Regions from separate parts of the Streptomyces griseochromogenes genome, predicted to be linked through region 1. Evidence: riboswitches for the same ligand, from Rfam matches in the RefSeq annotation. Region 1 holds a riboswitch; the other holds the start of a gene.
What was found. Region 1 has a riboswitch for cobalamin ahead of AVL59_RS11065 (CbtB domain-containing protein). Riboswitches for the same ligand answer to the same signal wherever they lie in the genome.
Positions count from the first base shown of each region.

Region 2: linked by a shared signal. The riboswitch ahead of AVL59_RS38735 (prenyltransferase/squalene oxidase repeat-containing protein) and the one ahead of AVL59_RS11065 (CbtB domain-containing protein) in region 1 are both predicted to bind cobalamin.

Region 1 covers NZ_CP016279.1:2,600,361-2,615,772, forward strand. Annotated here, with positions in the region: gene aceA (isocitrate lyase) at 1-847, opposite strand, end outside; gene AVL59_RS11060 (short-chain fatty acyl-CoA regulator family protein) at 1,224-2,630, shown strand; cobalamin riboswitch at 2,676-2,827, shown strand; gene AVL59_RS11065 (CbtB domain-containing protein) at 2,863-3,084, shown strand; gene AVL59_RS11070 (CbtA family protein) at 3,106-3,858, shown strand; gene AVL59_RS47835 (hypothetical protein) at 3,952-4,311, shown strand; gene AVL59_RS11080 (histidine phosphatase family protein) at 4,334-4,924, opposite strand; gene meaB (methylmalonyl Co-A mutase-associated GTPase MeaB) at 4,959-5,942, opposite strand; gene scpA (methylmalonyl-CoA mutase) at 5,949-8,123, opposite strand; gene AVL59_RS11095 (methylmalonyl-CoA mutase family protein) at 8,123-9,928, opposite strand; gene AVL59_RS11100 (MarR family winged helix-turn-helix transcriptional regulator) at 10,047-10,550, opposite strand; gene AVL59_RS11105 (YceI family protein) at 10,667-11,182, shown strand; gene AVL59_RS11110 (hypothetical protein) at 11,163-12,890, opposite strand; gene AVL59_RS11115 (cell division protein SepF) at 13,171-13,560, shown strand; gene AVL59_RS11120 (AAA family ATPase) at 13,983-15,239, shown strand; gene AVL59_RS11125 (nucleotide pyrophosphohydrolase) at 15,236-15,412, shown strand, end outside.
Region 2 covers NZ_CP016279.1:8,904,743-8,920,154, forward strand. Annotated here, with positions in the region: gene AVL59_RS38710 (helix-turn-helix transcriptional regulator) at 1-597, opposite strand, end outside; gene AVL59_RS38715 (ornithine cyclodeaminase family protein) at 957-1,988, shown strand; gene AVL59_RS38720 (helix-turn-helix domain-containing protein) at 2,040-2,651, opposite strand; gene AVL59_RS51050 (ATP-grasp domain-containing protein) at 2,902-3,945, shown strand; gene AVL59_RS38730 (phosphotransferase) at 3,947-4,618, opposite strand; cobalamin riboswitch at 4,671-4,806, shown strand; gene AVL59_RS38735 (prenyltransferase/squalene oxidase repeat-containing protein) at 4,920-6,143, shown strand; gene AVL59_RS38740 (SCO2322 family protein) at 6,140-6,775, shown strand; gene AVL59_RS38745 (energy-coupling factor transporter transmembrane component T) at 6,933-8,045, shown strand; gene AVL59_RS38750 (ABC transporter ATP-binding protein) at 8,042-9,742, shown strand; gene AVL59_RS38755 (ECF transporter S component) at 9,739-10,566, shown strand; gene AVL59_RS38760 (aggregation-promoting factor C-terminal-like domain-containing protein) at 10,903-11,316, shown strand; gene AVL59_RS38765 (alpha/beta hydrolase family protein) at 11,313-12,575, opposite strand; gene AVL59_RS38770 (YoaK family protein) at 12,691-13,368, shown strand; gene AVL59_RS38775 (cytochrome P450) at 13,477-14,712, opposite strand; gene AVL59_RS38780 (steroid 3-ketoacyl-CoA thiolase) at 14,943-15,412, shown strand, end outside.

The DNA of each region.
Region 1 (15,412 bases):
CCCAGATCAGGTCGGCGTACGGGGCGTAGGCCAGACCGCGCGCGATGACCGGCGCCATGCCGTTGCGGACCCGGTAGAAGCCCTCGGCCGTGCGCTCGCCGGTGACGAACTCGGCGTCGCGCTCGTCGACGTCGCTGGTGAGCAGGTTGGCGGCGAGGGCGTCCGTGCGGGCGACGACGAGGGTCGGCACATCGGCGATGTCGGCGGCGAGCCGGGCCGCGTTCAGGGTGCGGATGTGCTGCGAGGTCGGCACCAGCACCTTGCCGCCGAGGTGGCCGCACTTCTTCTCCGAGGCGAGCTGGTCCTCGTAGTGGATGCCTGCCGCGCCCGCCGCGATCATCGCCTTGGTCAGCTCGAAGGCGTTCAGCGGGCCGCCGAAGCCGGCCTCGGCGTCGGCGACGATCGGCGCCAGCCAGTCGGTCGTGTCGCCGGCGTCCTCGGCGGTGGCGATCTGGTCGGCGCGCAGCAGCGCGTTGTTGATCCGACGGACCACCTGCGGAACGGAGTTGGCGGGGTACAGGCTCTGGTCGGGGTAGGTGTGGCCGGCCTGGTTGGCGTCGGCGGCGACCTGCCAGCCGGACAGGTAGATCGCCTGCAGGCCGGCCTTGACCTGCTGGACGGCCTGGCCGCCGGTCAGGGCGCCGAGCGCGTGGATGTAGTCCCGCTCGTGCAGCTCGCGCCACAGCCGCTCGGCGCCGCGCCGGGCCAGTGTGTGCTCCTCGCGGACGCTGCCGGAGAGCCGGATCACGTCCTCGGCGCTGTAGGTGCGCTCGATGCCCCGCCAACGCGGGTCGGTGGCCCAGCGCCGCGCGAGTTCCTCGGCCGCCCGCGTCCTCGTCTCTGCCATGACTGTCATGTCTCCTCGGTCTGTGCCGGCTGCCAATCTCCCTGTCCGTAGGAACAGGTGTGGCACTGTGTGTCGCTTAGCTGGGATACGGCCCGCCGTCACGCCGTGGGACGGAGGTGAGCAACGCTGCCGGTGAACGACCCCGTCGGCGCCGGGATCTCCGACGTCAGGGCATGAATCGCGCCCCGGTTCCGGGCGGTGGTCGCCGGTGTCCGGCGGGCCGCACTGAGACTCTGACACTGGCACTGAGTGCCAACAACCGTGGACATCTGCCAACTTCTGCGAATCTTCTCGTCGCCGTTCGCCAAGTTTGCGAAGGGCACGGGAGCGGCCCGATGGCGTACGTTGGCCGCAGCCGGACACGGAGGATCACGGGGTGGGCAAGACGTACGCCGGGGCGCGCCTGCGGCACCTGCGCGAGGAACGACGCATGAGCCAGGCCGAGTTGGCCCGTGTCCTCGCCATCTCGCCCAGCTACCTGAACCAGATGGAGCACGACTCCCGGCCGCTCACCGTTGCGGTCCTGCTGCGTCTGACCGAGGCCTTCGGCGTCGACCCGGGCTTCTTCTCCGCGCGCGACACGACGCGTCTGGTGGCAGACCTCCGCGAGGCGCTGGCCGGGGAACTGGCCGAGGCCCGGGTCTCCGCCGCCGACCTGACGGACCTCGCCTCGCGGACACCCGAGGTCGCCCGGGTCCTGCTCGACCTCGGCCGCCGCAACCAACGGCTCGCCGAGCGCCTGGCCGGAGCCACGGACGGCCGCGGCCCGGGCCCGGAGCAGCCCGGCTCACCGCACGAGGAGATCAGGGACTTCTTCTACCGCCGCCAGAATTACCTCCACGACACCGACCTCGCGGCGGAGCGGCTCTCCCGGGAGATCGGCATCCGGCCCGGCGAGGTCCTACGGGCGCTGACCACGCGCCTCGCCGACCGCCACGGCATCCGGCTCACCGCCGAGCGCGGCGACCATCTGCACCACTACGACGAGCCGACCCGCACGCTTCACCTGTCCACCCGTCTGCGCCCCGGCCAGCGCGCCTTCCGCATGGCCACCCAGCTCGCCCTGCTCGAACACGGCGACGAACTCGACCGCGAGGCCGCCGAGGACTTCGAGCCCGGATCGCCCGCCCACGGCCTGGCCCGCATCGGCGTCGCCAACTACTTCGCGGCGGCCCTGATCCTGCCGTACGACGCCTTCCACACGGCCGCCGAGGAGGCGCGCTACGACATCGAGCGCCTCACCGACCGCTACGGCCTCGGCTACGAGACCGTCTGCCACCGGCTGAGCACCCTCCAGCGCCCCAGGCTGCGCGGCGTGCCCTTCTCCTTCGTCCGTGTCGACCGGGCCGGCAACATGTCCAAGCGGCAGTCGGCGACCGGCTTCCACTTCTCCCGGGCGGGCGGCACCTGCCCCCTGTGGAACGTCTACGAGGCGTTCGCCGTCCCCGGACGCATCCACGTCCAGATCGCCGAAATGCCCGACGGACAGCGCTATTTGTGGACCGCCCGCGCGGTGACCCGGCACCGCGGCGGCTGGGGTGAACCCGGCAAGACCTTCGCCATCGGCCTCGGCTGCGAGATCCGCCACGCCCACCGCGTCGTCTACTCCGACGGCCTCGACCTCGCGAACGCCTCCGCCGCCACCCCCATCGGCATGGGCTGCCGTGTCTGCGAACGCCTCGACTGCCCCCAGCGCGCCGCACCGCCCCTCGGCCACCCGCTGCGGATCGACCAGAACACCGGCACCTTCGTGCCGTACCCCGTCTCCGACGCCCGGAGTTGACGCGGTCGGCGGGAGAGGAAGATCACGGCGACCGAGGCGGTCTTGGCCATGCACGCCTGGCGCGGTACGGTCTGTCCGATATCGACGACGGCGAGACGGAAGCCGGTGGGAATCCGGCACGGTCGCGCCACTGTATGCGAGACGCCTTCCGGGGCGTCTGGTGAGTCAGACCCGTGGCCGTCGTCATGTGCACCACCGAGATGGGACGCGAACTCCCAGAGGAGGTTCTGCCATGGCGCAGACCGTCGCCCAGCCGACAGCCACCACCCCCGTCGTTCCCGCCACGCTGCCGCTGAAGGCGATTGCTCCCTGGGCGGTCTTCTTCGGCATCCTGATGCTGGTCCTGCTCTACTTCGTCGGCGCCGAGCAGGGCGCCACCTCCGTGTTCAACGGCACGGACGTCCACGAGTGGGTGCACGACGCCCGCCACCTGCTCGGCTTCCCCTGCCACTGACGCCAGGGACGCCGCACCCCCATGAACTCCGCAACGGTAAGAAACCTCCTCGTGCGGGGCATGCTCGCCGGCCTGGCCGCCGGCGTGCTCGCCCTGGTCGTCGCCTACCTGCTCGGTGAGCCGAACGTCGACAAGGCGATCAGCTTCGAGGACGCCCACTCCCACGAGCACGAGATGGAGGTCGTCTCCCGCTCCCTGCAGTCCACCGCCGGTCTCGCCACCGGAGTCCTGGTCTACGGGGTCGCCTTCGGCGGCATCGCCGCGCTCGCGTACTGCTTCGCGCTCGGCCGCGTCGGCCGGTTCGGCCCCCGGGCGACCGCGCTGCTGCTGTCCGGCTGCGCGCTGCTCGCCGTGTACGTCGTACCGTTCCTGAAGTACCCGGCCAATCCGCCGTCGGTCGGGAACCCCGACACCATCGGCAAGCGGACGACCCTGTACTTCCTGATGATGCTGCTCAGTGTGCTGCTGGCGGTCGCCGCCACCATCCTGGGCAAGCGGCTCGCGCCCACCGTGGGCACCTGGTGGGCGACCGTGGCCGCGGTGGCCGCCTTCGTCGTCGTGATCGGCCTGGCCTACGAGTTCCTGCCCGTCATCAACGAGGTGCCGAAGGACTTCCCGGCCACCCTGCTGTGGCGGTTCCGGCTTTCGGCGCTGGCCATCCAGACCGTCATGTGGACAGGTTTCGGGCTGCTCTTCGGCGAGCTGGCCGAGCGCCTGCTGAATCCCAAGCCCGCGACAGCCGCGTCCAGACGCGCGGTTCCCGCCTCGCACTGAACGCTTCCGGACAACGAGAGGGCCCTTCGGAACCATCCGAGGGCCTTCTCGCGTTTCCGGGACACCGGCGGAGGCGACGAGCGGAGGAGCCGAGTGGCCAGACACCACCCCCAGCCGCGTCACATCACCCTGGGCGGCCGAGAAGCGGTGGCCCTGACCGTGCGGGAGTACGAGCAACTGGTCGCCAGCCGACGCCAGATCGGCGGCCAGAGCGCACGGGTGCGGGTACTGGCCCAGCAGGTCAAGCGCGACGCGAGGCTGCTGCGGGAACTCGAGGCCCTGGTCGCCGACCCGGCTTCCCCCTTCGCCTGTCACGCGCCGGGCGCGGCAGCCGGGACACCGGACGCGGCCGGGTGCCCCGGCCACGACGGCACGGCCGACGGCATGGATCCTGCCTGTCTGCGGTGCGCCATCGCGGCGCTGCTGCGCCGCCACCGGGAGGAGAAGCCCTAGCCCCCGACCGCGGGCGCCGGTGTCAGTGACCCGGCGCGTCGCCCGGCGCGGCGAGGGCGGCTCCGAGACGCAGGTTCCACCGCCCTGACCGGCCGGTGACCTCCGTCGCGGTGAGCGGCGGGACGTCGACGCGCCAGAACGCGGCCTCGGGCGCGCCCAGCACCCCCACCACCACGGCCCGTACCACCTCCGGCTCCACCACGGCGAGGGTCCTGCCGTCCCCCAGCCGTTCCGTGTCCAGCCAGCGCGCGAGGCGGGCGCACAGCTGCCGCACGGACTCCCCGCCGTGCGGTGCGGCGCCTGGATCGGCCAGCCAGCCCGCCACCGCTTCGGGCTCGGCGGCGCTCACCTCGTCCAGGGTCCGCCCCCGCCATCTGCCCATGTCCAGGCCCGCGAGTTCCGGGTCCGCCGCGGCGTCGAGGCCGAGCGCCGCGGCCGTCTCACGACAGCGCACGCCGGGGGAGGCGACGACACGGACGGCGGCGGGCAGGGTCCCGGCCGTCGCTCTCGCCCGCGCCGCCGCGTCGGCCTCGATCGAGTCGCCGTCGTCGAAGCGTGCACGCCGCAGCGACGGTGTGATCGCCGCTGAGACGAAGGTGACACGACTGGTCACGCGGTTGTTCCTCCTGCTGGTGCCGCGGGCCGGCTCACTGCGCGCCGAACGCCCGCAGGATGCGTTCCGCGGCCAGGGTGGCCGTCAACGAGCCGTCCCTGACCTGTTGTTCGAGCGCGGGGGCGGCCTCGCGGACCGCGGGGTCCGCGTGCAGTCGGCCCAGCAGTTCGTCGCGGACCATCGACCAGGTCCAGCCGACCTGCTGGTCCCGCCGCTTGGCGGTGAGCCGCCCGGTGGAGTCGAGCAGTGTGCGGTGCTGTTCCAGGCGCTCCCACACCACGTCGAGGCCGATCGACTCACGGGCACTGCAACTGAGCACCGGCGGAGCCCAGAACACGTCCTTGCCGTGCATCAGCCTGAGCGCGCCCGCCAGCTCCCGTGCGGCCGCCCGCGCGTCGCGCTCGTGCGGGCCGTCCGCCTTGTTGACGGCGATCACGTCGGCCAGCTCCAGGACACCCTTCTTGATGCCCTGCAACTGGTCGCCGGTGCGGGCCAGGGTCAGCAGCAGGAAGGAGTCGACCATGTCGGCAACGGCGGTCTCGGACTGGCCGACGCCGACGGTCTCGACGAGGATCACGTCGTAGCCCGCCGCCTCCATGACCACCATCGACTCGCGCGTCGCCTTCGCGACCCCGCCCAGCGTGCCCGCGCTGGGGGAGGGCCGTACGAAGGCGTTCGGGTCCACCGCCAGGCGTTCCATCCGGGTCTTGTCGCCCAGGATGGAACCGCCGGTGCGTGTGGAGGACGGGTCCACGGCGAGTACGGCCACCCGGTGGCCCAGCGAGGTCAGCAGCGTGCCGAACGCGTCGATGAACGTCGACTTGCCCACGCCCGGCACCCCGCTGATGCCGATCCGCCGCGCCCGGCCGCTGTGCGGGAGCAGCTCGGTGAGCAACTCCTGCGCCAGCGCCCGGTGCTGGGGGCGGGTGGACTCGACGAGTGTGATGGCGCGGGCCACCAGGGCCCGCTTCCCGTCGAGCACACCCTTCACATATGTGTCGAGATCGATCGCTGCCATCGGCCGCTACAGATCGTGGCCGAGGTCGGCCGCGAGTCGTCGCACCAGGTCGTACGCCGCGTCCGGGATCACCGTCCCGGGCCCGAACACGGCCACCGCGCCCATCTCCAGCAGCGTCGGCACGTCCTGCGGCGGGATCACGCCGCCGACCACGATCATGATGTCCTCCCGGCCCTCCTCGGCGAGCTTCTCGCGCAGCGCCGGGACGAGGGTGAGGTGACCGGCGGCCAGCGAGGACACCCCGACCACGTGGACGTCCGCCTCGACGGCCTGCCGGGCGACCTCCTCCGGGGTCTGGAACAGCGGGCCGACGTCGACGTCGAAACCGAGGTCGGCGAAGCCGGTCGCGATCACCTTCTGGCCGCGGTCGTGGCCGTCCTGGCCCATCTTGGCGACCAGGATGCGCGGCCGGCGGCCCTCGGCCTCCTCGAACGCGTCCACCAGGGCACGGGTGCGGTCCACGGACGGGGACTCGCCTGCTTCGTTGCGGTACACGCCGGAGATCGTACGGATCTGGCTCGCGTGCCGGCCGTACACCTTCTCCAGGGCGTCGGAGATCTCACCGACGGTCGCCTTCGCACGGGCCGCGCGCACGGCCAGCTCCAGCAGGTTCCCGTCGCCGTCGGCGGCCCGGGTCAGCGCGTCGAGCGCGTCCCGGCACTCGGTCTCGTCCCGCTCCGCGCGCAGCCGCCGCAGCTTCTCGATCTGCTGGGCGCGCACCGAGGAGTTGTCGACCTTGAGGACCTCGATCTGCTCGTCGCTGTCCACCCGGTACTTGTTGACGCCGATCACCGGCTGCCGCCCGGAGTCGATGCGGGCCTGGGTGCGGGCCGCCGCCTCCTCCACGCGCAGCTTCGGGATGCCCGCGTCGATGGCCTGCGCCATGCCGCCGGCCTGCTCGACCTCCTGGATGTGTGCCCAGGCCTTCCGGGCGAGGTCGTACGTGAGCCGCTCCACGTAGGCGCTGCCGCCCCACGGGTCGATGACCCGGGTGGTGCCCGACTCCTGCTGGATGAGCAGCTGGGTGTTGCGGGCGATGCGCGCCGAGAAGTCGGTGGGCAGCGCGAGGGCCTCGTCCAGGGCGTTGGTGTGCAGCGACTGGGTGTGGCCCTGCGTCGCCGCCATCGCCTCCACGCACGTGCGCGTGACGTTGTTGAACACGTCCTGCGCGGTCAGCGACCAGCCCGAGGTCTGCGAATGGGTGCGCAGGGACAGCGACTTGGTGTTCTTCGGGTCGAACTGCGAGACCAGCTTGGCCCACAGCAGCCGGGCCGCCCGCAGCTTGGCGACCTCCATGAAGAAGTTCATGCCGATCGCCCAGAAGAACGACAGCCGCGGCGCGAACGCGTCCACGTCCAGGCCCGCCTCGCGCCCGGCGCGGATGTACTCGACACCGTCCGCGAGGGTGTAGGCCAGCTCCAGGTCGGCCGTGGCACCGGCCTCCTGGATGTGGTAGCCGGAGATGGAGATGGAGTTGTAGCGGGGCATCCGCTGCGAGGTGAAGGCGAAGATGTCGGAGATGATCCGCATCGACGGCTTCGGCGGATAGATGTAGGTGTTGCGGACCATGAACTCCTTCAGAATGTCGTTCTGAATGGTCCCGGCCAGCTTCTCGGGCGGTACGCCCTGCTCCTCCGCAGCCACGATGTACAGCGCCAGCACCGGCAGCACGGCGCCGTTCATCGTCATCGACACGGTCATCCTGTCCAGCGGGATCCCGTCGAACAGCTGCCGCATGTCGTAGATGGAGTCGATCGCCACGCCCGCCATGCCGACGTCGCCGGTCACGCGCGGGTGGTCGCTGTCGTAGCCGCGGTGCGTGGGCAGGTCGAAGGCGACCGACAGGCCCTTCTGACCCGCCGCCAGGTTGCGGCGGTAGAACGCGTTGGACTCCTCGGCGGTCGAGAAGCCCGCGTACTGGCGGATCGTCCAGGGCTGGTTGACGTACATCGTCGGGTACGGGCCGCGCAGATACGGCGTCATGCCCGGGTAGGTGCCGAGGAAGTCCAGGCCCTCCAGGTCACGGCCGGTGTACAGCGGCTTGACCCCGATGCCCTCCGGGGTCTCCCACACCGGTGCCTCGCCACCGGTCCTGTGCTTGACGGCCGTACGCCAGTCCGCGTCACCGCCCTCGGCGACCGGGGTCCCCAGCTCGATGCCGGAGAAGTCGGGGATTCCCATCAGGACACTCCCATGCGGTCGAGGGTCGCGGAGAGGACGTCCACGGCGTCACAGCCCGCGAAGACGTACGAGTCGATGCCGGAGTAGTCCCCGCGGCCCGCGAGGAACACCTGCCGGGCCCCGGCCGCGCGCAGCGACTCGGCGCTCTGGGCGGCCTGTTCGGCGTAGAGGGCGTCGCTGGAGCACAGCACGGCCTCGGTGGCGCCGCTGTCCTCGAAGCGGCCCTCGGTGACCGGCTCGATGCCGCCCGCCTGGAACAGGTTGGCGGCGAACGTCGCCCGCGCGGTGTACGCGGCGGCCGGGCCGAGCGTCGCCAGGAAGATCCGGGGCCGGGAGCCGGTCGCCGCCAGATGGGCGTCGGAGCGGGCGCGGAGGGCCTCGTACGCCTCGTCCCGGCGCACCCGGGGCAGTCCGCCGGACGGCGGCTCGGGCGCCGCCTCGCGCTCCACCGGCTTCTCGGCGAGCAGCGGGAACTCGCTCACGCCGGTGATGGGTTCGCGCCGCTTGGCGAGCTTCTTGGAGCGCTCGGCCCAGGTCGTCGCCAGGTCCGTACGGATCCGCCCGGAGCGCAGCACGGCCGCCTGGCCGCCGTCGCGCTCGATGGTCCGGAAGAACTCCCAGGCGGCCTGGGCGAGTTCGTCGGTGAGCCGTTCGACGTACCAGGAGCCGCCCGCGGGGTCGATGACCCGGGCCAGGTGGGACTCCTCGACGAGGATCGTGGAGGTGTTGCGGGCGATACGGCGGGAGAACGCGTCCGGCAGCCCGAGTGCGTGGTCGAAGGGCAGCACGGTGACCGAGTCGGCGCCGCCGACCCCGGCGGCCAGCGTCGCGACCGTCGTGCGGAGCATGTTCACCCACGGGTCGCGGCGGGTCATCATCACCGGCGAGGTCACCGCGTGCTGCACCTGCGCGCCCGCGCCGGGCGCCCCGGACACCTCGGCGACCCGCGCCCACAGGCGGCGTGCCGCGCGCAGCTTGGCGATGGTCAGGAACTGGTCGGCGGTGGCCGCGTAGCGGAACTCCAGCTGGGCGCAGGCCGCTTCGACCGTGAGGCCGGCCTCGGTCAGCTCGCGCAGGTAGGCCACACCGGTGGCGAGGGAGGCGCCGAGTTCCTGCGCGGCCGAGCCGCCCGCCTCGTGGTACGGCAGCGCGTCCACGGTCAGCGCGCGCAGGCCCGGGTAGCGCTCGGCACAGCGTGCGGCGAGCGCGGCGACGGGCGCGAAGTCCAGCGGGGTGCCGGTGCGGGCCTCGTGACCGAGCGGGTCCGCGCCCAGGTTGCCGCGCACGGCCTTCGGGTCGATGCTCCTGTCCTCGTACAGCCGCAGCAGCTCGGCCGCGGCGGCCTCGACGTCACGGCCGGCGTCCAGGACCACCGGGGCCAGGTCGAGATAGACGCCGTCGAGGGCGCGCGCGATGCCGGACACCGGGATGCCGCCCTGGCCCACGAGCAGCCAGAGCGAGGTGACGCCGTTCTCCAGGTCGGCGAGGACGGCGCCGTCGACCGGTGCCGCGTGCCGCTGCCGTACGTCCCAGCCGCCCGTGGTGTTGCCCTCGGGGCGGCCGCCGCGCACGAACGGGGCGAAGCCCGGCAGACCGGGGTCGGGCGCGCCGTCGCGCGCTGTGTACAGGGGCCGGGTGCGCAGCCCGTCCTCGAGCGTGGTGGACAGGGCGTCCTCAGCTGCCGTACCCGAGACTTCCTTGCCCGACTTGCGCAGCACACCCTCGACCAGGCGTTGCCACTGCTCGTGTGTCGCGTCAGGGAACTCGGCGGCCAGTGAGAGCCCGTCGTCAGGCAGGACCGTCATGGCTCGGATGCTAGGGCAGCAGCGTTGACTCAGAGCAGAGCCAGGCTTGTGACGTTTCCCTCCTTGCGTCAGTGACCTGGACCGCTCACGCCCTCAAGTGCCCGATTTCCTATGGTTCCTACGGCCTCCGGGGCTCGTCCGCGAGCTCGGGGACCAGCGCGGACAGGGCCTCGCGCTGTTCGGGTCCGACGAATCGGGAGAGCGCCTCGCGGACGGTGTCCGCGAGCGTGTCGGAGGCCTCCCGCAGCAGCCGCCGGGCCTTGTCGGTGAGTGCCACCTCGATGCCCCGTCGGTCCCCGCACACGGACTCGCGGGTCACCAGGCCGGATCGCTGGAGGCAGGCGATCTGGTAGGTGAGCCGGGTCTTGGGGCGGCCGAGGAGTTCCGCGATCCGGGTCATGCGCAGACCGCCCCGCGGCTGCTCGGCCAGCAGGCACAGGATGAGGAACTCGTCGTGCGAGACGTCGAGGGACTTCTTCACGACCGTCCGCAGCCGCTGTTCCACCGCGCCCGTCGCGGCCAGCAGGAGCATCCAGGCGCGCAGCTCGCCCGGGAGCAGCCCGCCGCCCCCGGAGGCGGGGCAAGGGGGCTGGTCGGCGGGGTGTTCGTCGCGGGCGGCCATGGCTTCGAGTCTACCTGTTGTCCAAATTTGGATAGTGGGCTAGCGTGAGGTCATCCAAATTTGAACCATTGAGTTCATCGCACCACCGCTCACCGGAACCGAAGAGGAGGACGGTCATGACCGTCGCCGTGGAGACAGGCACCTGGCAGCTCGACCCGGCCGCGTCCACCGTGGGACTGCGGCACAAGACCTTCTGGGGCCTGGTCACCGTCAAGGGCACGTTCGCCGCCGTCACGGGCGAGGGCCAGGTGCGCGCCGACGGCTCCGCCACCGGCACCGTGACCCTGGAGGTGGCCTCCCTGGACACCGGGAACGCCAAGCGGGACACCCACCTGCGCTCGGCCGACCTGCTGGACGCCGGCAACCACCCGGAGATCACCCTCGCCGTGCGCGGCGCCGACCGGCTCGACGGCGACGGCGTCCGGGTCACCGGTCAGCTGACCGTACGGGGCATCAGCCGGCCGCTGAACCTCAGCGCGCGCCTGACCTCGGCGACGGCCGAGGCGCTCACCCTGGAGGCCGAGTTCACCGTGGACCGCGAGCAGTTCGGGGTGACCTGGAACCAACTGGGCATGATGCGCGGCCTGACCACGGTGGCGGCCGCGCTGAAGTTCACCCGCGCGGCGGCCTGACGCCCAGCTCGGCCGGCTGGACGTCCCGGGTGGAGAGCGTCTGCGGATCCGCCGTGAAGGCGCGCAGCCGGATGTGGGTGCTCTTCTTGACGGACAGCGGGAACCGGCCTCCGGGCGCACGGAGTTCCACGGTCGCCGTGGCGTGCGCGGGGATCGTGGCCGGGCCGCGCCGCACGGACCAGTACTTGCCCATGCCCTGGCCCGTCGTGAGCATGTAGTGCGGGGTGAGCGGGGCGCTTCCGGTGTTGGTCACCCGCAGGATCAGCGCCGACAGCGTGTGCCCGGTGGTCTCGCGCGTCGTCCTGATGTCCATCCGCAGCGGCGGCCGGCCCGACACCGCCAGCGTCGCACTCACCAGCGCGGGCAGCACCAGCAGCGCGACCGCGCCGACCAGTGCCGGGCGGCGGCGCGGGCCGGTGAGCCACCGGGGGCGCGGCTGCCAGGCCCGCGCGAAGTCCGACAGGGGCACGGTGACCGCCGCCGCGAGCCACAGCGGCGTCATCATCAGGTAGTAGCCGTCCTGGGAGCGGGTCGCCAGGTAGAAGGCGCACCAGGGCAGCACGGTCGCCGCCGGGCCCAGCCGCCGCACGAAGAGCACGAACAGCCCCAGCAGGGCCGCGGCGAGCAGCACGCTCGCGTGGCCGTACCAGTCGAGCCGGTCGCTGCCGTGCGTGAAGTACAGCGAGATGTCCACCAGGCCCTGGCCGTGCAGCACCGCGCCCTGGGTCAGCGGCAGCGCGATCCCGCCGAGCCAGGGGCCCGGCTCATGCACGACGAAGTAGGCGTTGAGCAGCAGCCAGGACAGCGCGGCGATACCGAGGATCCGCAGCACCACCCCCCAGGCCGCCCGTCCGCCCAGCTCCCCGCGGCGCACGGCGTAGATGCCGGCCAGCAGGAACGGCATCACGAACCAGGGCAGCTGCTGGGCCGCGCACGCGGCACCCAGACACGCGGCCCGCGCGATCCCCGCGGCGCCGAGCCGGCCGCCGGCGCCGATCCGCGGCCAGGCCACCACCACCGGCACCAGCAGGGCCAGGGCGACGATGGCCGGGTAGCCCTGGCGGGCGTACGTCGGCAGGAAGCTGAAGCCCAGGCAGACCATCGTCGCCGCCGAGCGCCACGGCGTCGGCAGCATCCGCCACAGCACCACCGCGCCCGCGATCAGCGCGAGTGTCGCCGTCGCGGTCGCCGGAACGCCGCCGTGGCCCACCCACAGCAGGGGTGCGGTCAGCAGCGGGGCGAGCGGGGGATAGCCGTACGTGAAGTCGTAGCCGCCGTTTATCGTCGCCGTCAGCGCGACGCCCTTGGTGTGGAACAGCCAGGGCCACGGCTGCCCGTAGATCGGATGCCCGGCCACCATTTCCCGCGCGGCCTGTGTGGTGAGGACCGCCTCGTCACCGCCGGCGTGGTTCAGCGCCCAGGTGCACAGGGCGAGCGTGATCGCGGTCAGCAGCACCACAAGATCCAGACGGGCCAGCGAGCGCGCCCGCCGGACCGTCAGGGTGAGGACACCGCTGATCAGGATCGAGGCGTAGCAGACGGAGATCACCGCCGCGAGGACGAGCCGGTGGCTGGCCGCCTGGTTCCACACCGAGCGGGTGCCGATGAACAGGCTCACGTCCGCGAGCAGGGTCAGGACACGATGCCACTGCGCGGGAACCTCGGGGGCCGCCGCGGCGGCCGCGCGGGCCCCCGAGGCGGCGGACACCGCCGACTGCGTCCGCCGGCCGGGTGTCACCTGCTGTGTTTCTGCCAAGTGCACGTCACCGGACGTTATCGCCGGCCGGTGAGCGCGATGTGGCCGGGGGTGAAGAGTCAGGTGTGAGGGCGGTAAGAAACGGGCTTATTCGTACATGTACCCCGAGGTGGAGCGGAGGGGGAGGCGGACGGACCGGTGGCGCTTCGTGTCGCTGTTGGGCCGAACGGGTGACTTGGCGTAAGAATTGGCTGGTGCAGGCATTGAGTGCGAGTCAGGTCGGGGGGAACCGGTGAGCCGTTACGACGTCACCGACGAACAGTGGGAAGGGCTCGCCCAGGTCGTGCCGCTGCGGGGCCGGGACGCGTGGCCGTCCGCGGTGAACCACCGCTCGCTGCCCGACGCGGAGACCGAGACCCGGCGACGGTTCGTCGTCCTCAGGGTCAATGTCTTCGCGGACGCCAGGGAAGTCGCCGAGACGCTGATGGCCGGGGCGCCGGTCCTGCTCGACCTGTCGAACGCGGAGACCGAGGTCGCCAAGCGGGTCCTCGACTTCAGCACCGGCGTCGTCTTCGGCCTGGGCAGCGGGATGCACCGGGTCGACCGCAACGTGTTCCTGCTGACCCCGCCCGGCACGGAGGTCAGCGGACTGATGGAGAGTGCGGGGGTCTCCGGCGGCTGAGACCGCGCGCGGTGCGGGCGGGGTGGCCGGTGCGGGTGATGCGGCCGGTGCACGGCGGCCCGCCGTCCCCCGATCGTAGGAAGGCCCGGTGGGCAAAACGGTTCACCGGTCCTGTGCGCATCTACCGTCCGCATATGGCCGTGCCTTCCGCGTCCGCCGAGCCCTGCGCGTCTGCCAGGTCCTCCGCGGCCCCCGCCCCGCCGGTGCCCCCGGCATCCGCCGCGCCGACCCGGGCGGCGGTCCCATCCGTACGGGTACCGGAACCGGCGGGGCCGTGTGACGACCTCCTGCCCGCCCGGCCGCCACAGGCTGTCCGGGCGCCGGGGCACGGACGGCCCGCAGCACCACCCTCGCCACCCGGGCTCACTCCGGAGCGCGCCCCTGCTTCGCCGGATACGTGCGTCACGCCCGTCACACCAGTCATGCCTGGCGCATCCGTCACGCCCGTCACTCCGGGTGTCCCAGGCGCCTTGAGTACCTCGGGCATCCCCGGTACCTCCGGCAACCCGGATACCCCTGGCAGCCCGGTCACCCCAGGTACCCCCGGCATCCAGGGCACCCCCATCGACGTACGCCCGCGCATCACCGAGCTGCGGCTGTCCGCGTTCGCCGGGCATCGGCGGGCCGTGTTCGGGCTGGGGCCCGTCACCCTGTTCGCCGGGCCCAGCGGGTCGGGGAAGTCGACCGCGCTCGGTGCGTACGAGGCGCTCGCGCGGCTCGGGGGAGGGGCGCCGCTCGCGGAGGTGTTCCCGGATCCGCTCGCCTGTGTGCCGGACCGGGCGCGGCCCGACGGCGAGGGGCGGCGGGGGTTCCGGATCGGGTGCACGGCCGACGGCGCCGAGGGGCCCGTCCGGCTCGACGTGGCCGTCCAGGCCGAGCCGGAGCTGCGGATCGTGGGCGAGCGGCTGACGACACAGGGAGTCGTCCTGCTGGAGACGGCCCTGCGCGATCCGGGACGCCGGGCCGTGCAGGCCGCCTGGCACACCGCGGGCTCCGCCCCGGTGACCCGCGCCCCGCTGCCGGACGACCGGCTCGGCACCGCCCTCCTTCCGCTCAGGGTGGCCGGCAAGACGGACGGGCAGCGGCGGGTGCTCGCCGCCGCCGAGCAGATGGTCGTCGCGCTGCGCTCCGTCTTCGCCTGCGACCCGCGCCCCGAGTACATGCGCCTCCCCGTTCCCTCGGGTTCGGGACGGCTCATGCGCGGCTGCGACAATCTCGCCGACGTCGTGTGGCGCACCCGGTTCGAGTGCGGCCGCCGGCACGCCCAGCTGGTCGAGGTGGTGCGCGCGGGCTGCGCCGGCCCGGTGGCCGACCTGGTGGCCGAGCCGCTGGCCGACGGCACGGTCCGGGCGCTGCTGGACCGCGGCGACGGCCTGTACACCGCTCTGGCCCGGCTCGGCGACGGCGAGCTGCGCCATGTCGCGCTGGCGCTGGTGCTGCTCACCGGACCGGGTGTCCTGGAGGTGGACGCGCCCGGAGAGGTGCCCGACGCCCTGCGCAGCCTCACCGTGCTGGCCGACGGCCTGGACCGCGGCCTCGACCCCCGCCAGCGCCGGGAGATCCTGCGGACCGCGGTCCGGATGGGCGAGCGCGGCCACATCCGCTGCGTCGGCGCGGTGAGCGACGCCTCGTGGGCCAAGCGGACGCAGGGCGTCACAGTGGTACACCTGAACCCGTGACGGAACACCCTGACCTGGCCGGACTCCAGCGCAGGCTGGCCGAGTTCGCCGCCGCGCGCAACTGGCAGCCCTACCACACCCCCAAGAACCTCGTGGCCGCCCTCAGTGTGGAGGCCTCCGAACTCGTCGAGATCTTCCAGTGGCTGACCCCGGAGGAGTCGGCTCGCGTCATG
Region 2 (15,412 bases), 6.3 Mb from region 1:
CACTTCATTGGCTTCGTCCTGTGGGCGGGTGATTCTCTCCGCCCAGTACAGGAGACCCTCCAGCGCCCCGTCCGGCATGCTCGGGGCCCGCCGCGCCAGGCGGTACATCGCCTGGGTCCGCAGTGGTCCGAGCGGGTCCGACTTGCGCTCCAGCTCCAGCAGCACCGGGGCGAGAGCGAGGTTGAGGGCGGTCGGCTCGTCCGTGGTGAAGAACCCCGGGGTGAGATTGAAGAACTGACGCAGCCGTTCGGCCGCCTCCAGTCCGGGCAGGCCCCTCTTGTACCACTCGCTGAGCGTTTGCCGGGTGACGCCCGCGATGGCGGCGAGCTCCTGCTGGGAGTACGGCTTGCCGTCCTTGCGCAGATAGTGCGCACGGAGGAAATCCAGCCGCCCGCGCACCCGCTCGGGCACCGAGGTCTCCTCCGCGCGGCCGCCCTCCAGGAGGGCGGTGACGACCTGCGGTTCGATGCCCGTCTGCTGGGACAACGCGGCGACATCCACGGCCTCGACCGCCGTGAGTCGTTCCGGCTGCCCGGCCACGAAGGCCAGGGCCCTCAGGGTTTCGGCCAGTCTGGCATATGCGTCGTCGTGAGCCACCGAGTGTTCTCCGGGGGGCGTCGTCCGTTGTGATGCTGAAGCAGACGTGAGGGTATCCGGTCATCTTCCAGACAACCAGAGCGTGGGCTCTATCTGCATACCAATGCAGAAGATCTTGACAATCGAAGAGCGGCGGTAGCAGGATCACCGAACACCTGCGATGGCGGTTCGCCCGTGCCGATGGGACTTCAGGCCCTCAACGCCGCTTACGGCCCGTGCCCATCGCCTGCCGCCCTCCGCCTCCGCCTTCCCCACGGTCTCGGATCAGCCGGCGTACAGGTGCTCTGCAAGGCTGACCGATTCCCCGCTCGCCCCACTCAGGGCTGTGGGCTGCGCGCCCGAGCTCCGGAAGGAAGAACATGGACGCCCTGGTTCTGACGCAACGTCACGTCGGGAAGATAGTCGAGCTCTGCGGCCGTGACCTCTTCGCCGATCTGGTCATCGACCGACTGCACCGGGCCCTGGCCGAAAAGGGCAAGGGCGCCGCACCCGCCCGGGCCGGCTTCAGCCGCTGCCCCGGGGACACCGGAGCGATCGAGTGGATGCCGTACCACATACCCGGCGACTGCATGACCCTCAAGACGGTCTCCTACACGCCCACCCGCACGACGAAGCGTCAGTACTTACCCGTCATCAACGGAACACTCACCCGCTTCGACGACGAGACGGGGCGGCTGACCGCGGTCTGCGACGCGCGGCTGCTCACCGCGGTGCGCACGGGCGCGGCCTCCGCCGTGGCCAGCCGGATGCTGGCGCTGCCGGAGAGCCGGGTGCTGGGGCTGGTGGGGGCGGGCGCCCAGGCGGTGACCCAGGCCCACGCCCTGAGCAGGGTCTTCCCTCTGGAGAAGATCCTCGTCCACGACATCGAGCCGGGCCACGCGGCCTCCTTCGCGGACCGCGTGCGCTTCCTGGACCTGGAGGTGCGCCCGGCCGATCCCGCGGAGCTGGTCGCCTCGGCCGACATCATCTGCACCGCTACCACCGTCGCGGTCGGGGCGGGCCCCGTGCTGTCCGCCGACGGAATCCAGCCCCATGTGCACATCAACGCGATCGGGGCCGACTTCGTCGGCAAGACCGAGCTGCCCCTCCCACTGCTGCGCGAGGCACTCGTCGTACCCGACCATCTGGACCAGGCACGGCACGAAGGCGAGTGCCAGCAGCTGTCCGAGCCCGAGATCGGGCCCCGGCTGTCGGCCGTGTGCTCGCACCCCGAACGCTGGGCGCCGTACCGGCACCGGATGACGGTCTTCGACTCCACCGGTTACGCGCTGGAGGACCATGTGGCCCTGGACGTCCTGATCCAGCTGGCGGCGGAGACGGGCGTCGGCGAACGCATGCTCATGGAGCACCTCCCGGTCGACGCCCTGGACCCCTACACCTTCGCCGACTGAACGGCTGGACGACTCAGCGGCTCCACACCGGGCGCGCCCACGGGTACCGGGTCAGGCGCGCCGGACGCTCTGCCGCCCCGCGTGGCTGTCGACCTGCTCCGACGTGATGATCATCTCCACCAGGTCGGCGAGGGTGGCCAGCTGACGGGCGTTCATCTGCGGGGCGCGCGCGGCCAGCCGGACCAGTCCGCACTCGCGCAGCCGCAGCAGCGGGTCCGCCTCCGCCTCCAGGCCCTGCAGGACGGGCTGCAACGCCTCGTGGAGCGCCTCCGGTTCGTCCGCGGCGAAGAAGCCCGCCGACAGACCGAAGAACCTGCGCAGCCGGTCGGCGTGTTCGAGGCTCGGCATGCCGCTCTTGCGCCACTCGCTCAGCCACTGCCGGCTGGTTCCGGCGATCCTGGCCAGCTCGTCCAGCGAGTACCGCTTGCCGTCGGGGCGGCGCCGGGTCTCCCTGATGAAGTCCAGCCGCTGCCGCACCCGTTCGGCGAGGCACGCCTCAGGTGCCCGGCCGCCCGAGAGCAGCTCGACGACGACACCTACGGGAATGCCGGTGCGATGGGAGAGGTCCGCCACATCCAGGACCTCCGGCAGCCGGCCGGGTCGGCCGGTCAACTCCCCCAACCGCTCCAGCGCAGCGGCCAGCGGGGCATAGACGTCACTCACCGCGGTCCCCCCCCTGGGCGTGTCGTCCGTTCGGTGCTGAGCTGACGCGAGGCTACCCGGTCACTCGTGCCCCGACCAGATGTGACAAGGACGCCTGCTGAATTAGGCAGTAATCGTTGACAGTTGAGGGCGCGGTGGGTGAGGATCTAGGCACAGAGAGCAAGATCGACCCGCCTCGGGTGCTGCCTATGGGGGAGCAGCATCCGGGGCGTTCCTCTGTCCGCCTTATCCCCACGGAGGTGAGGCGACCATGCCGCATCCCGTTCTTCTTCTCGGGGTCGGCCGGTGCGCCGCGTACGGCGAGTTCGCACTGGCGCGGATCGCGGCGGCCCACCCGGTGGTACTGGCGGGCACCGCCCCGCCCGGCTGGGCGCTTCCCTACCTGGCGGGCCATATCGCGGCCGACCCCGGGCAGGAGCCGGACGCGGCGGAGGCGGTGGCGCGGCAGGCGGCCCGGCTCGGGGTGGTCGGCGTGCTGACCTGGACCAGGGCGCGACTGCCCGCCGCCGCACGGATCGCCGCACGGCTGGGGCTGCCCGGCATCCCTCGGGAGACGGCCGCCGCCTGCGCCGATCCGGCGGCGTCACAGTCGCTGCTGGCGCGGCACGGGGTCGCGCCTGCGGGCCGGGACGACACCGAGGGACCGCTCGTCTCCGCCGAGGCCGTCGTCCTCGACGACGAGGTCCGCATCGCCGCGCTCACCCGTACGACCCCGGGTCCGCCGCCCGCCCGGCAGCCGCTGCGGCATGCCGTGCACGCCCACGACGGGCTGCTGCACAACCCGTTCCTGCGGCAGACGGTGGAGCGGACCGTCACGGCGCTGGGTCTCGCGCACACCGTCGCGCACATCGGCCTGCGGCTCACCGCCCGCGGCCCCCGCGTCACCGACGTCGTCCCGCACCTGCCCGGCGATCTGATCCCGCTGCTGGTCGAGCGGGCCACCGGTGTCGATCTGGCGCGGGCCGCCGCGGCCCTGGCCACCGGCCGGCTTCCGGACGTGGCCCCGACCCGGCAGCGGGCGGCCGCGATCCAGTTCGCCTACCCGGCCACGACCGGCCGTCTGACCCGGCTGGACCTCGACCCCGCCGTCGCGTACGAACCGTCCGCCGAGCGCATGGTCCTCACCCGGCAGACCGGCGACCAGGTCACCGCGGCCTGGCACGCGGGCCCCGCAGACCGGCTCGCGCACTGGGTGACCGAGGGCGAGGACCCACCCGAGTGCGCCCGCGCACTGCACCGGATGGCGGACTACCTGGACGTCACCGTCACCTCACAGGAAACCCGGGCCGCCTGACTCAAGAAAGCCGGCCCACCGTCCGGATCAGCCGCTCCGCGTCGCCCAGGGCGTCGATCTCGCGGCGGCTCATCGTCGGATTGGCCGCCCGGCGGCGCAGGGCCTCGGTCAGTCCGTCGTCGGTGAGGCCGCAGGAGTCGGCGAGCAGGGCCGTCAGCATGGCGAGGGCCCCGTCGGCGAGCGGTTCGCCGACGACGGCCACCTGGGCGAGGATCACCGCGGACATGCCCCAGTCGAGGGCCGGTTCCCCGTCCTCGGTGTTCGACCAGTCGATGACCCGGGGCCCGTCCGAGGTCAGCATCACGTTGTCCGGATGCAGGTCGAGGTGGAGCACTCGCGCGTCCGGCGCGGCCGCGTCCCGGCCCGGTACGGCATGCAGCCGCCGCAGCAGCCCGGCCAGCAGCGTGCCCCCTTCCGCCGCGCCGATCCGGCCCTCGGCCAGCGCGCCCAGCATCGTCGGCCCCTCCAGCCGCTCCATCACCAGGTCGGTGCGCGAGCCTGAGGGCCGCACCCGGGGCACCGGATACCCGTGCCGCCGTACGTGCTCCATCACGGCCCCCTCGGCGGCCGCGTCCCCCCAGCCGTCGCGGTCCCGGCGCAGCACCCAGCCTTCGTCGATCTCGTACACATCGGCCGAACGGCCCGATCCCAGCAGTCTCCCCGTCACCGTCATGACCGTGACCCTAGTCACCGCTCCCGTGTGCCCACAGCCACCCCTCGGCCCGCGCACGGCTGCCGGTAAAGTGAGCGGGTCGTCATCACACCCGTACAGGGGGAAGCCGGTGCAATTCCGGCGCTGACCCGCAGCCGTGAACCGTCCCCCGGGCGGTGAGCCGGACCGCCCCGTACGGACGTTGACCGGCTCGCGTGCGCGGCGGCCCGTCGCGCACGGCACCGTCGAGGTTTACGGAGCCGAGCCGCCCGGGGGTTCCCGTGCGCTGCCGGTTCCCCACAGGGAGAGGCAGTCGCCGACCATGAACGTCCGCCGCAGTGCCGCGGCTCTCGCCGCCATAGGCGTGCTGGCCGCCGCCGCACCCGCCACGGCCGCAGGCCCGTCCCCCTCCCCGAAGGTGGCCGTCCCGTCCGGACTGTTCGGCAAGGGCGACCCGACGTACGACGGGGTGTGGCGCCAGTCGTTCGCCCTGCTCGCGCAGCACACGCTCGGCGAGCGTCCCTCCGCCTCGGCCATCAACTGGCTGGTCGGGCAGCAGTGCGACGACGGATTCTTCCCGGCCTTCCGCGCGGACCCGTCCAAGCCCTGCCTGGGCAAGGACGGCGCCCAGGCCGACATCGACGCCACGGCCGCCGCCATCCAGGCACTGCAGGCGCTCGGCGAGCACGACGGCGAGGTCCACAGGGCGGTGGGCTGGCTGAAGGGGATGCAGAACAAGGACGGCGGCTTCGGCTTCTCCATCGAACAGCCCAGCGACACCAACCACACCGCCGACGTCATCGGCGCGCTCTCCGTAGCCGGTGAGAACGTCACCGCGCTGCGTTCCGAGGGCAAGACCCCGCTCGAAGCGCTGTCCGAGTTGTCCATCCCCTGCTCGGCGGACGGCGGCGGCGCGTTCGCCTACCAGCCGGACAAGAAGGGCAAGTTGGCCGCCAACGCGGACGCGACGGCGGCCGGGGTGCTGGGCGCGCTCGGCAAGGGTTTCGTGATCGAGCCCGGCAAGGCCCGCGACAAGGCGCCCGCCTGTACGGCCTCCGGCAAGCCCACCCCGGCGCAGCTGGCGGACAACGCCTCCGCGTACCTCGCCCGCACCCTCGCCAAGACCGGCCACCTCACGTCCTCCCTGGCGGGCGCCAAGGACCAGCCCGACTACGGCAACACCGCGGACGCGGTCGTCGCACTCGCCGCGACCGGTTCGACTGCGCAGGCGAAGAAGTCGTACGCATGGCTGGAGAAGAACGCGGGGAACTGGGCCGAGCAGAGCGGTCCGGCCGCCTACGCCGAGCTGATCTTCGCCGCGCACGCGATCGGCGCGGACCCGCACGACTTCGGCGGTACGGACCTGGTCCGGGCGCTCGACGCGACGGGACCGGCGACGCAGACGGCGAAGGCGACGCATTCCGAGGCGAAGCAGGGCAAGCACGACTCGGGGACGAAGGTCTGGTGGATCGTCGGCGTGGGCCTGGTCGCCGGCATCGGCATCGGCTTCCTGCTCAGCGGCCGCCGGAAGCGGCAGCAGCCGTGAGCGCCGTCCGCCGTGCCGCTGCCCTGCTCGTCGCCGCGTTCGTCCTCGTGGCCGGTGCCGCGCAGGCGCAGGCCGCCGCTTACCGCTACTGGTCGTTCTGGGAGCGGGACGGCGGCCGCTGGACGTACGCCACCGAGGGCCCCTCGACCGCCCGGCCCGACGACGGTGCCGTCCAGGGCTTCCGCTTCGCGGTGAGCGAGGACTCCGCGGACGCGAGCCGGCCGCGCGGCACGGCGGACTTCGCCACGATCTGTGCGGGGACGCCCGCGAAGCCGGGTACGAAGCGGGTGGCTCTCGTCATCGACCCCGGCACGGAAGCGGACGCGCCGTCCGGCGAGACACCGCCCACCCGCCGCACGGCCTGTGCCCGCGTCGCCCCCGACGCGACGACGGCCGAGGCGCTGGCGAAGGTGGCGGATCCCCTGCGCTACGACACGAACGCCCTGCTGTGTGCGATCTCCGGGTATCCGCGCAAGGGGTGCGGAGAGTCTGCCGACGGCACGGCGAAGAAGGGGGCGCAGAAGAAGGAGTCTGACGGTGGTCCTTCGCTGGGGCTGCCGATCGGTGTGGGCGTGGTCGTACTCCTGGCGGTCGCGGCGGTGTGGCAGTCGCGGCGGCGCGGGAATGCGTAGCGGTGGTGAGCCGGAGCGCCGTTGGCCCTCGGACCGTCGTCCGACTGCGGGTCCGCGGTGGCTGGTCGCGCAGTTCCCCGCGCTCCTGGGGAGTCGCAGTCGCCGCGGCCGTACAGCGCACCCCATGGGGGAGGCACCCCGCCGGCGCGGGCGAGCGATGCCGACCCCCGGCCGGCGCCAACGCCGCGAGCCGCTCCACCCCGGTGCCTGGTGGCTCTGGTCCCTCGGCCTCGGCACAGCGGCCACCCGGACCACCAACCCCCTCCTCCTCACCCTCCTCATAGCCGCCGCCGGCTACGTCGTGGCCACCCACCGCTCCGCCGCCCCCTGGTCCCGCTCCTACACCGCCTTCGCCAGACTCGCCGCCGCCGTCCTCCTCATCCGCCTCGCCTTCACGGTCGTCCTCGGCTCCCCCATCCCCGGCACCCACACCCTGTTCACCCTCCCCGAAGTCCCCCTCCCCCACTGGGCACAGGGCATCCGCCTGGGCGGCGAGGTCACCGCGGAAGCGCTCCTCTTCTCCGGGTACAACGGCCTGCGGCTGGCCGCCCTGCTCATCTGCGTCGGCGCCGCGAACGCCCTCGCCAGCCCGGCCCGACTCCTGAAGTCCCTGCCCGGCGCCCTGTACGAGGCGGGCGTGGCCGTCGTCGTCGCGCTCACCTTCGCGCCCCATCTCATCGCCGACGTCCAGCGGTTGCGCGCCGCCCGCCGGCTGCGCGGCCGCCCGGACCGGGGGGTGCGGGGCCTGCTGCAGGTGGGACTGCCGGTGCTGGAGGGCGCGCTGGAGCGTTCGGTCGCCCTCGCCGCCGCGATGGACGCACGGGGGTACGGCCGGACCGCCGAGGTCCCCGCCTCCGTGCGCCGTACGACGAGCGCGCTCACGCTGGGCGGTCTGCTCGGCGTGTGCGCGGGGACGTACGGGCTGCTCACCGCGGAGGGCGGCACCTACGGGCTGCCGGTGCTGTGCGCCGGGGTAGCCGCCGCGCTCGCGGGCCTGCGCCTGGGCGGCCGCCGCGCCTCGCGCACCCGGTACCGCCCGGAGCCCTGGGGCGTGCGCGCCTGGCTCGTCGCGGGCTCGGGCGCCGCCGTCGCCGCGCTGCTCACGCTCGCCTCCGTGCGCGATCCGGGCGCGCTGAACCCGGGAGTGGTCCCCCTGGTGGCCCCTTCCCTGCCCCTCTGGCCGGCCGCGGCCGTGCTGCTCGCGCTGCTGCCCTCCTTCGTCGTACCCAAAGACCCCAAGGCCCCCCGAGACCCCAAGGAGCCGTCGTGATCCGCTTCGAGGAGGTCGGCGTCACCTATGAGGGCGCGGCCGAACCGGCCGTCCAGGGCGTGGACTTCGAGGTCCCCGAGGGCGAACTCGTGCTGCTCGTGGGCCCGTCCGGGGTCGGCAAGTCGACCGTGCTGGGCGCGGTCAGCGGGCTGGTCCCGCACTTCACCGGCGGCACCTTGCGCGGCCGGGTCACGGTGGCCGGCCGGGACACCCGTACCCACAAGCCGCGCGAACTCGCCGACGTGGTCGGCACGGTGGGCCAGGACCCGCTCGCGCACTTCGTGACGGACACGGTGGAGGACGAACTCGCCTACGGCATGGAGTCGTTGGGGCTCGCCCCGGAGGTGATGCGGCGCCGGGTGGAGGAGACCCTGGACCTGTTGGGCCTCGCCGACCTGAGGGACCGCCCCATCGCCACGCTCTCCGGCGGGCAGCGGCAGCGGGTCGCGATCGGTTCGGTCCTCACCCCGCACCCTCGGGTGCTGGTGCTGGACGAGCCGACCTCGGCGCTCGACCCGGCCGCGGCGGAGGAGGTCCTGGCCGTGCTGCAGCGCCTGGTCCACGACCTCGGCACGACGGTGCTGCTGGCCGAGCACCGCCTGGAACGCGTGATCCAGTACGCCGACCGGGTCGTCCTGCTGCCCGCTCCCGGCGCCGCTCCGCTGTTCGGCGACCCGGCCGAGGTGATGGCCGTCTCGCCGGTGTACCCACCGGTGGTGGACCTGGGCCGCCTGGCGGGCTGGTCCCCACTGCCCCTGACCGTCCGCGACGCCCGCCGCCGCGCAACCGAACTACGCGAACGCCTGGCCGACGCGGCTGCGGGCAATCGTGGCCGGCGCGGGCAAGCGACCCCACCCGCGCCCAGCACCAGCACCCCGATACCTTCACCCCGGCGCCGCCTGTTCCGGCGTTCCGCACCCTCCGCCCCCACCCCCACCGCACCCCCGCACATCGCCGAGATCCACGCCCTGGCCGTCCGCCGAAGCCGGATCACCGCCCTCCGCCACGTCGACCTGACCGTGACCCCCGGCGAGACCATCGCACTGATGGGCCGCAACGGCGCCGGAAAGTCCACACTGCTCGGGTCGCTGGTCGGGCTGGTGGAGCCGACCGCCGGCACGGTCCGCGTCGGCGGCGCCGTCCCGCACCGCACCCCGCCCCGGGACCTCGTGCGCCGGGTCGGTCTCGTCCCGCAGGAGCCGCGCGACCTGCTGTACGCGGACACGGTGGCCGCCGAGTGCGCGGCCGCCGACCGGGACGCGGGAGCCGAGCCCGGCACCTGCCGGGCCCTGGTGTCCGAGCTGCTGCCGGGCATCACGGACGACACACACCCGCGTGACCTCTCCGAGGGCCAGCGTCTGACGCTCGCCCTGGCGGTCGTCCTGACCGCCCGCCCGCCGCTGCTCCTGCTCGACGAGCCGACCCGCGGCCTGGACTACGCGGCCAAGGCCCGTCTGGTCACGGTGCTGCGCGCGCTGGCCGCCGAGGGCCATGCGATCGTGCTGGCCACGCATGACGTGGAGCTGGCCGCCGAGATCGCGCACCGGGTGGTGCTGCTCGCCGACGGCGAGGTGATCGCCGACGGTCCGACGGCCGAGATCGTGGTCTCCTCGCCGTCCTTCGCCCCGCAGGTCACCAAGATCCTGGCCCCGCAGCAGTGGCTGACGGTGAGCGCGGTCCGGGAGGCCCTGGCATGACCGCCGCGCAGGCCCGGGTCCGGGCCATCCGCCTCGGTCCCCGTTCCATTGCCGCGCTGGTGCTGGTCAGCGCGGTGGGTGTGGTCGCCTTCTGCTGGCCCTTCCTCGCCCCGCCCGCCTCCGAGATCAGCGCGCACGCCGAGGACGCGCCGTGGCTGTTCGCGGCCCTGCTGGTGCTGCTGGTCGCGGTCGTGGCGGCGACGATCTCCGAGTCCGGTCTGGGCCCGAAGGCCGTCGCCATGCTGGGCGTGCTGGCCGCGACCGGGGCGGCCCTGCGCCCGATCGGCGCGGGCACGGCCGGGATCGAGCCGATGTTCTTCCTGCTGGTGCTCAGCGGACGGGTGCTCGGCCCCGGCTTCGGCTTCGTCCTCGGCTCGGTGACGATGTTCGCGTCCGCGCTGCTCACGGGCGGGGTCGGCCCCTGGATGCCGTTCCAGATGCTGGCGATGGGCTGGTTCACGATGGGCGCCGGGCTGCTCCCTGGCCAGGCCCGGCTGCGCGGCCGGGGCGAGCTTCTGCTGCTCGCCGTCTACGGCTTTCTCGCGGCCTTCGCCTACGGCACGGTCATGAACCTGGCCGGCTGGCCCTTCATGGGCGCCCTGACCTCGAACATCGCCTTCGACCCGCACGCGACGGTCCCCGCGAACCTGGGCCGCTTCGCCACCTACTGCCTGGCCACCTCCATGGGCTGGGACCTGGGCCGGGCGGTCTGCACGGTCGTGCTGACCCTGGCCCTCGGCCCGGCGCTGCTCCGCGCGCTCCGCCGGGCCACCCGGCGCGCCGCTTTCGAGACCGCGGTCACATTCGACGCACCCGCTGCGTGAGGGGCCGTAAGCGTGTCGTGAGGGAAGCGGTGAAGCACCCCACATGACCCAGCTCACCTACGATCCGGGATCGTTGCACTGAATGCCCGATATGCCCCTTCATGCACCCCGCCTGACCTGCACATTGAGACGCACGCCACACAAACGGCCTTTGCGGCTGATCCGGTCACAACTAGTAAAAGGGGTCATTGCGGACCCGCCCCGAGCCTGGTTCTGTTGAGGACGTCGCCAGGCGCCACGAGCCCGAACGGGTCGCGGCGCCGACGTATGGGGCCACGCATCGAGCGCGGCCCGGACATACGGGCGATCCCCTGTCCCCGACGCAAGAGGTACTCCGTGTCCGTCTCTTTCATCCGCCGCATCGCTTCCCCGAAGAAGGCCCTCACCGCCGTCGCCGTGGCCGCCGCCACCGCCGGTATGGCAATGGCCGCGGCGCCCGCCCAGGCCGCCACGACCCAGGCCTCCTCCGCTCAGGCGGTCGCGCACAAGATGATTCCGGACGCCGCGCAGTTCAACGCGTTCAGCAAGATCGTCGAGCATGAGAGCGGCTGGAACGCCAGCGCCACCAACAGCTCCTCCGGCGCCTACGGCCTGGTCCAGGCCCTGCCCGGCTCGAAGATGGCCACGGCCGGCTCCGACTGGAAGACCAACCCGGCCACCCAGATCAAGTGGGGTCTGGACTACATGAACTCCCGCTACGGCAGCCCGGTGAAGGCCTGGAGCTTCTGGCAGGCCAACGGCTGGTACTAAGCCGCTTCGCCGCCGAACCACCGAGCGATCTTCGGCAGGGCCGCGATGTACGACCCCACGTGGTCGACGTCCCCCTGATCGAGCACGCGCACCCTCGCACCCTGACGGGCGAGGGTGCGCGCGCATGTCCGGGCATTGCCGATCGGCACGTCCGTGTCCTTGTCGCCCGCGTACAGCCGCACCGGCACATCCGGCTTCCAGTCGCAGGTGTGGTCGCCCTGGCGCAGCGCCTGAAGGAAGGCGCCCGTCGGGTGGGTGAGCTTCCGGTAGAAATCGTCCGTCAGCAGCTTCCGCACAGTGGGCGCGAGCTGCCTGCTGATGTCCTCCTCCTCGTGCAGCCCGTCGAAGAGGCCCTCGACACGGTCCGCGTAGGGCGCCCGGAACACCTCCGCCGGGTCTTTGTAGATGGGGTGCAGCCGGTTCTGCGCGGTGAGGAAGTACGAGATGTACAGCACACCGCTGGTGTCGTTGACCCGGCCGTCGGTGAGTGCGGGCACCTCCGTGCCCTCCAGGTCGTACGGTCCGGCCACCGGTGCCAGCGCCTTCAGCCGGAAGCCGGGCGCGTCACCCTCCTGCACCGCCCGCCCCAGGGCCATGGCGACCTGCCCGCCCTGTGAGAAGCCGGTCGCGTAGAGGTTCCCGTCGAGCGTCCGGCCGAGCCGGTGCGCCGCCGACCGGGCCGCGCGCAGCATGTCGACGGAGGCGGTCACGGACGACCGCGTGTCCATGTAGGGGTGCCTGCCCGGCCCCTGCCCCAGCCCCAGATAGTCGGGCGCGGCGACGGCGTGTCCGGCCGAGGCGAAGAGATACGACTGCGCCCGCGCGTCCTCCGAGACCGAGGGTGCGTAGGCGCGGGTGGCCATGGTCCCGTGGCTGTCGGAGACGAGGCCGAGGGTGCGGCCGCCGCCGGCGGGCAGGGTGAGCAGGCCGGTCGCGGTGGTGGGCCGCCCCTGCGGGTCCACCGTCCGGTACGTCACCCGGTAGGCCCGGACGCCGTAGCGCAGCGAGCCGGTGCCCACGCCCAGCTTCTCCAGTCCCCGGGCGACCTCGGCGCGGCTGTGCCGGGCGACCGGAACGACGGACACCACCTCTCCCCTGTGCCCGCCCCGCTGTCCGCCCCCGGCGACGGCGGCCGGTGCCGCGGCGACGGCGGCGACGGCGGCGAGCAGTGCGACGGCCGCCACGACACCCGCCTTCCGGATACGCCGACCGGGCTGCATGTCCTCGGGTGTGCGCGTGATTTCACCTGATGTGCGCATGTCTTCTGCCATGTCCCGAACGCTACGGACGCAGGATGCGCCGGGACATCCGAGAGTCCCCCGTCCCCGCGGTGGACCTGGCACCACCCTGTCCGTCCGGCCGACCGGAGGAACGATGACGACACCGACGGCGGACCCGGAGGCACGCGGAGTGCGGCTGGTGGTCGTGCTCCTGGCGCTGACGGTGGTCAGCGGACTGATCGACGCGGTGAGCTATCTGGGCCTCGGCCGGGTCTTCACGGCCAACATGACCGGCAACGTGGTGATCCTCGGCTTCGCCGCCGCCGGCGCCCCCGGCTTCTCGGTCCCGCACACGGCGACCTCACTGGGCTGCTTCCTGCTGGGCGCGGTGGCCGGCGGCCGCGTGGCGACCCGCTTCGGCGACGGATCCCACCGCGACTGGACCCGGCTGACCCTGGTGGCGGAGGCGCTCCTCGTCGGCGTCGCGGCCGCGGTCGCCTTCGTCTGGCCGGAGACGAACGGCACCCGGTACGCCCTCATCGCCCTCACCGCCATCGCGCTGGGCCTGCGCAACGCGACGGTCCGCAAGCTGCGCATCGCCGACCTGACCACCACGGTCCTGACGATGACCCTGACGGCCCTCGCCTCCGAATCCCGTCTCGGCGACGGGACAGGCCACCGCTCCCCGCGCCGCACGGCAGCGGTGATCTCCATGTTCACGGGCGCCGTCCTCGGCGCCTGGCTGGTCCTCCACCACGGCCTGGCCCTCCCCCTGCTGCTCGCCGCGGCGGCGTCGGGGGTACTGGCGATGGTGGCCTCGGGGCGGGAGTGAGGGGCGGGGACCTCGGGGGAGGCAGGAACCGGGCATAGGGACAGGGGTGTTCCTGCCTCCCTCGGGGTGGGCCGGCGGTGCCGGGCATCGTCGGCCCCCGATCGTGGGTCAGGCCGTGGTGACCTGGAGTTCCTTGACGCCGTTGATCCAGGCCGAGCGCAGCCGACGCGGGTCGCCGACCAGACGCAGGGACGGCATGGCGTCGGCGATCGCGTTGAAGATCAGGTCGATCTCCAGGATCGCGAGGGACTTGCCCAGGCAGTAGTGCGGTCCCCCGCCGCCGAAGCCCAGGTGGGGGTTGGGGTCGCGGGTGATGTCGAAGGCGTCGGGGGACGCGAAGACCTCGGGGTCGTGGTTGGCGGAGGCGTAGAAGAGGCCAACGCGGTCGCCCTTCCTGATCCGCGCGCCGCCCAGTTCCGTGTCCTGGGTGGCCGTGCGCTGGAAGGCGTTGACCGGGGTCGCCCAGCGCACGATCTCCTCGGCGGTCGTCTGTGGCCGCTCCCGTTTGAACAGCTCCCACTGCTCGGGGTGGGTGAGGAACGCGTGCATCCCGTGCGTGATGGCATTGCGCGTCGTCTCGTTCCCGGCCACCGCCAGCATCAGCACGAAGAAGCCGAACTCGTCGGAGTTCAGGTTGCCTTCGTCCTCGGCCGCCACCAGGGTCGTCACGATGTCACGGGCCGGGCACCGCTTCCGCTCGGCGGCCATGTTCATGGCGTAGGCGATGATCTCGGCGGCCGACTGCGCGCCGACCTCCTCGGTGATCGCGTACTCGGGATCGTCGTAGGCGATCATCCTGTTGGACCAGTCGAAGATCTTGGACCGGTCCTCCTGCGGTACGCCGATCAGCTCGGCGATGGCCTGCAGGGGCAGTTCGCAGGCGACCTCGGTGACGAAGTCGAAGGGGCCCGAGCGGGCGCGGGCGGCGGTGACGATCGCCTCCGCGCGGGCCCGGAGCCGCTCCTCCAGGGCGCGTATCGACCGTGGCGTGAAGCCCCGCTGCACGATCTGGCGCACCCGCGTGTGTTCCGGCGGATCCATGTTCAGCAGGATGAACCGCTGGGCGTCGATCGCGTCCCGCTGGACGTGCTCGTTGAAGCGGATGATCGCGGTGTTGAGGTACGAGGAGAAGAGTTCCGGGTGTGTGGAGGCGTACTTGACGTCCGCGTGCCGGGTCAGGGCCCAGTAGCCGTCGTCGGCGAAGCCCGCGAGCCCGTGCGGCTGCGCGATCCAGCGGACCGGCTCGGCGCGGCGCAGCTCGGCGAACTCCGGGAGGGGCACACGGTGGTGCAGCAGGTCGGGGTCGGTGAAGTCGAACCCGTCGGGCAGCGCGGGGCAGTGCATCGGCGACTCCCAGCCATCTGACGGTCTATCAGCAAGTCCCGTGAACGTAGTAACGGGTTCTAAAACTGGCAAGAGGTACGGCACCGCCGATCCGTGCGGAGTTTGTACAGATCACGGGTTCGGCACCTGCAAGACCCTTGCGGTGATGGACATCACGTCAGCAGACTGCACTAAGAACTAGAACGCGTACCAGTTCTGGAGGAGAGCCCTCTCGGAGAGGACCCGCACCCATGGCCGCCGAACCCGTGATCGTCGAAGCCGTACGCACCCCCATCGGCAAGCGCGGCGGCGCGCTCGCCAATCTGCACCCCGCCTACCTGCTGGGCGAGACCTACCGTGAACTCCTCGGCCGCACAGGCATCCCCGCCGACGCGGTAGAGCAGATCGTCGGCGGCACGGTGACCCACGCCGGCGAGCAGTCCATGAACCCGGCGCGCACGGCCTGGCTGACCATGGGTCTGCCCTACGAGACGGCCGCCACGACCGTCGACTGCCAGTGCGGCTCCTCGCAGCAGGCTTCGCACATGGTGGCCAACATGGTCGCGGCCGGTGTCATCGACGTGGGCATAAGCTGCGGGGTCGAGGCGATGTCGCGGGTGCCGCTGGGGTCCGGTTCGAAGCACGGGCCCGGCAAGCCGTTCCCCGACGAGTGGAACGTCGACCTTCCCAATCAGTTCGAGGCGGCCGAGCGGATCGCCCG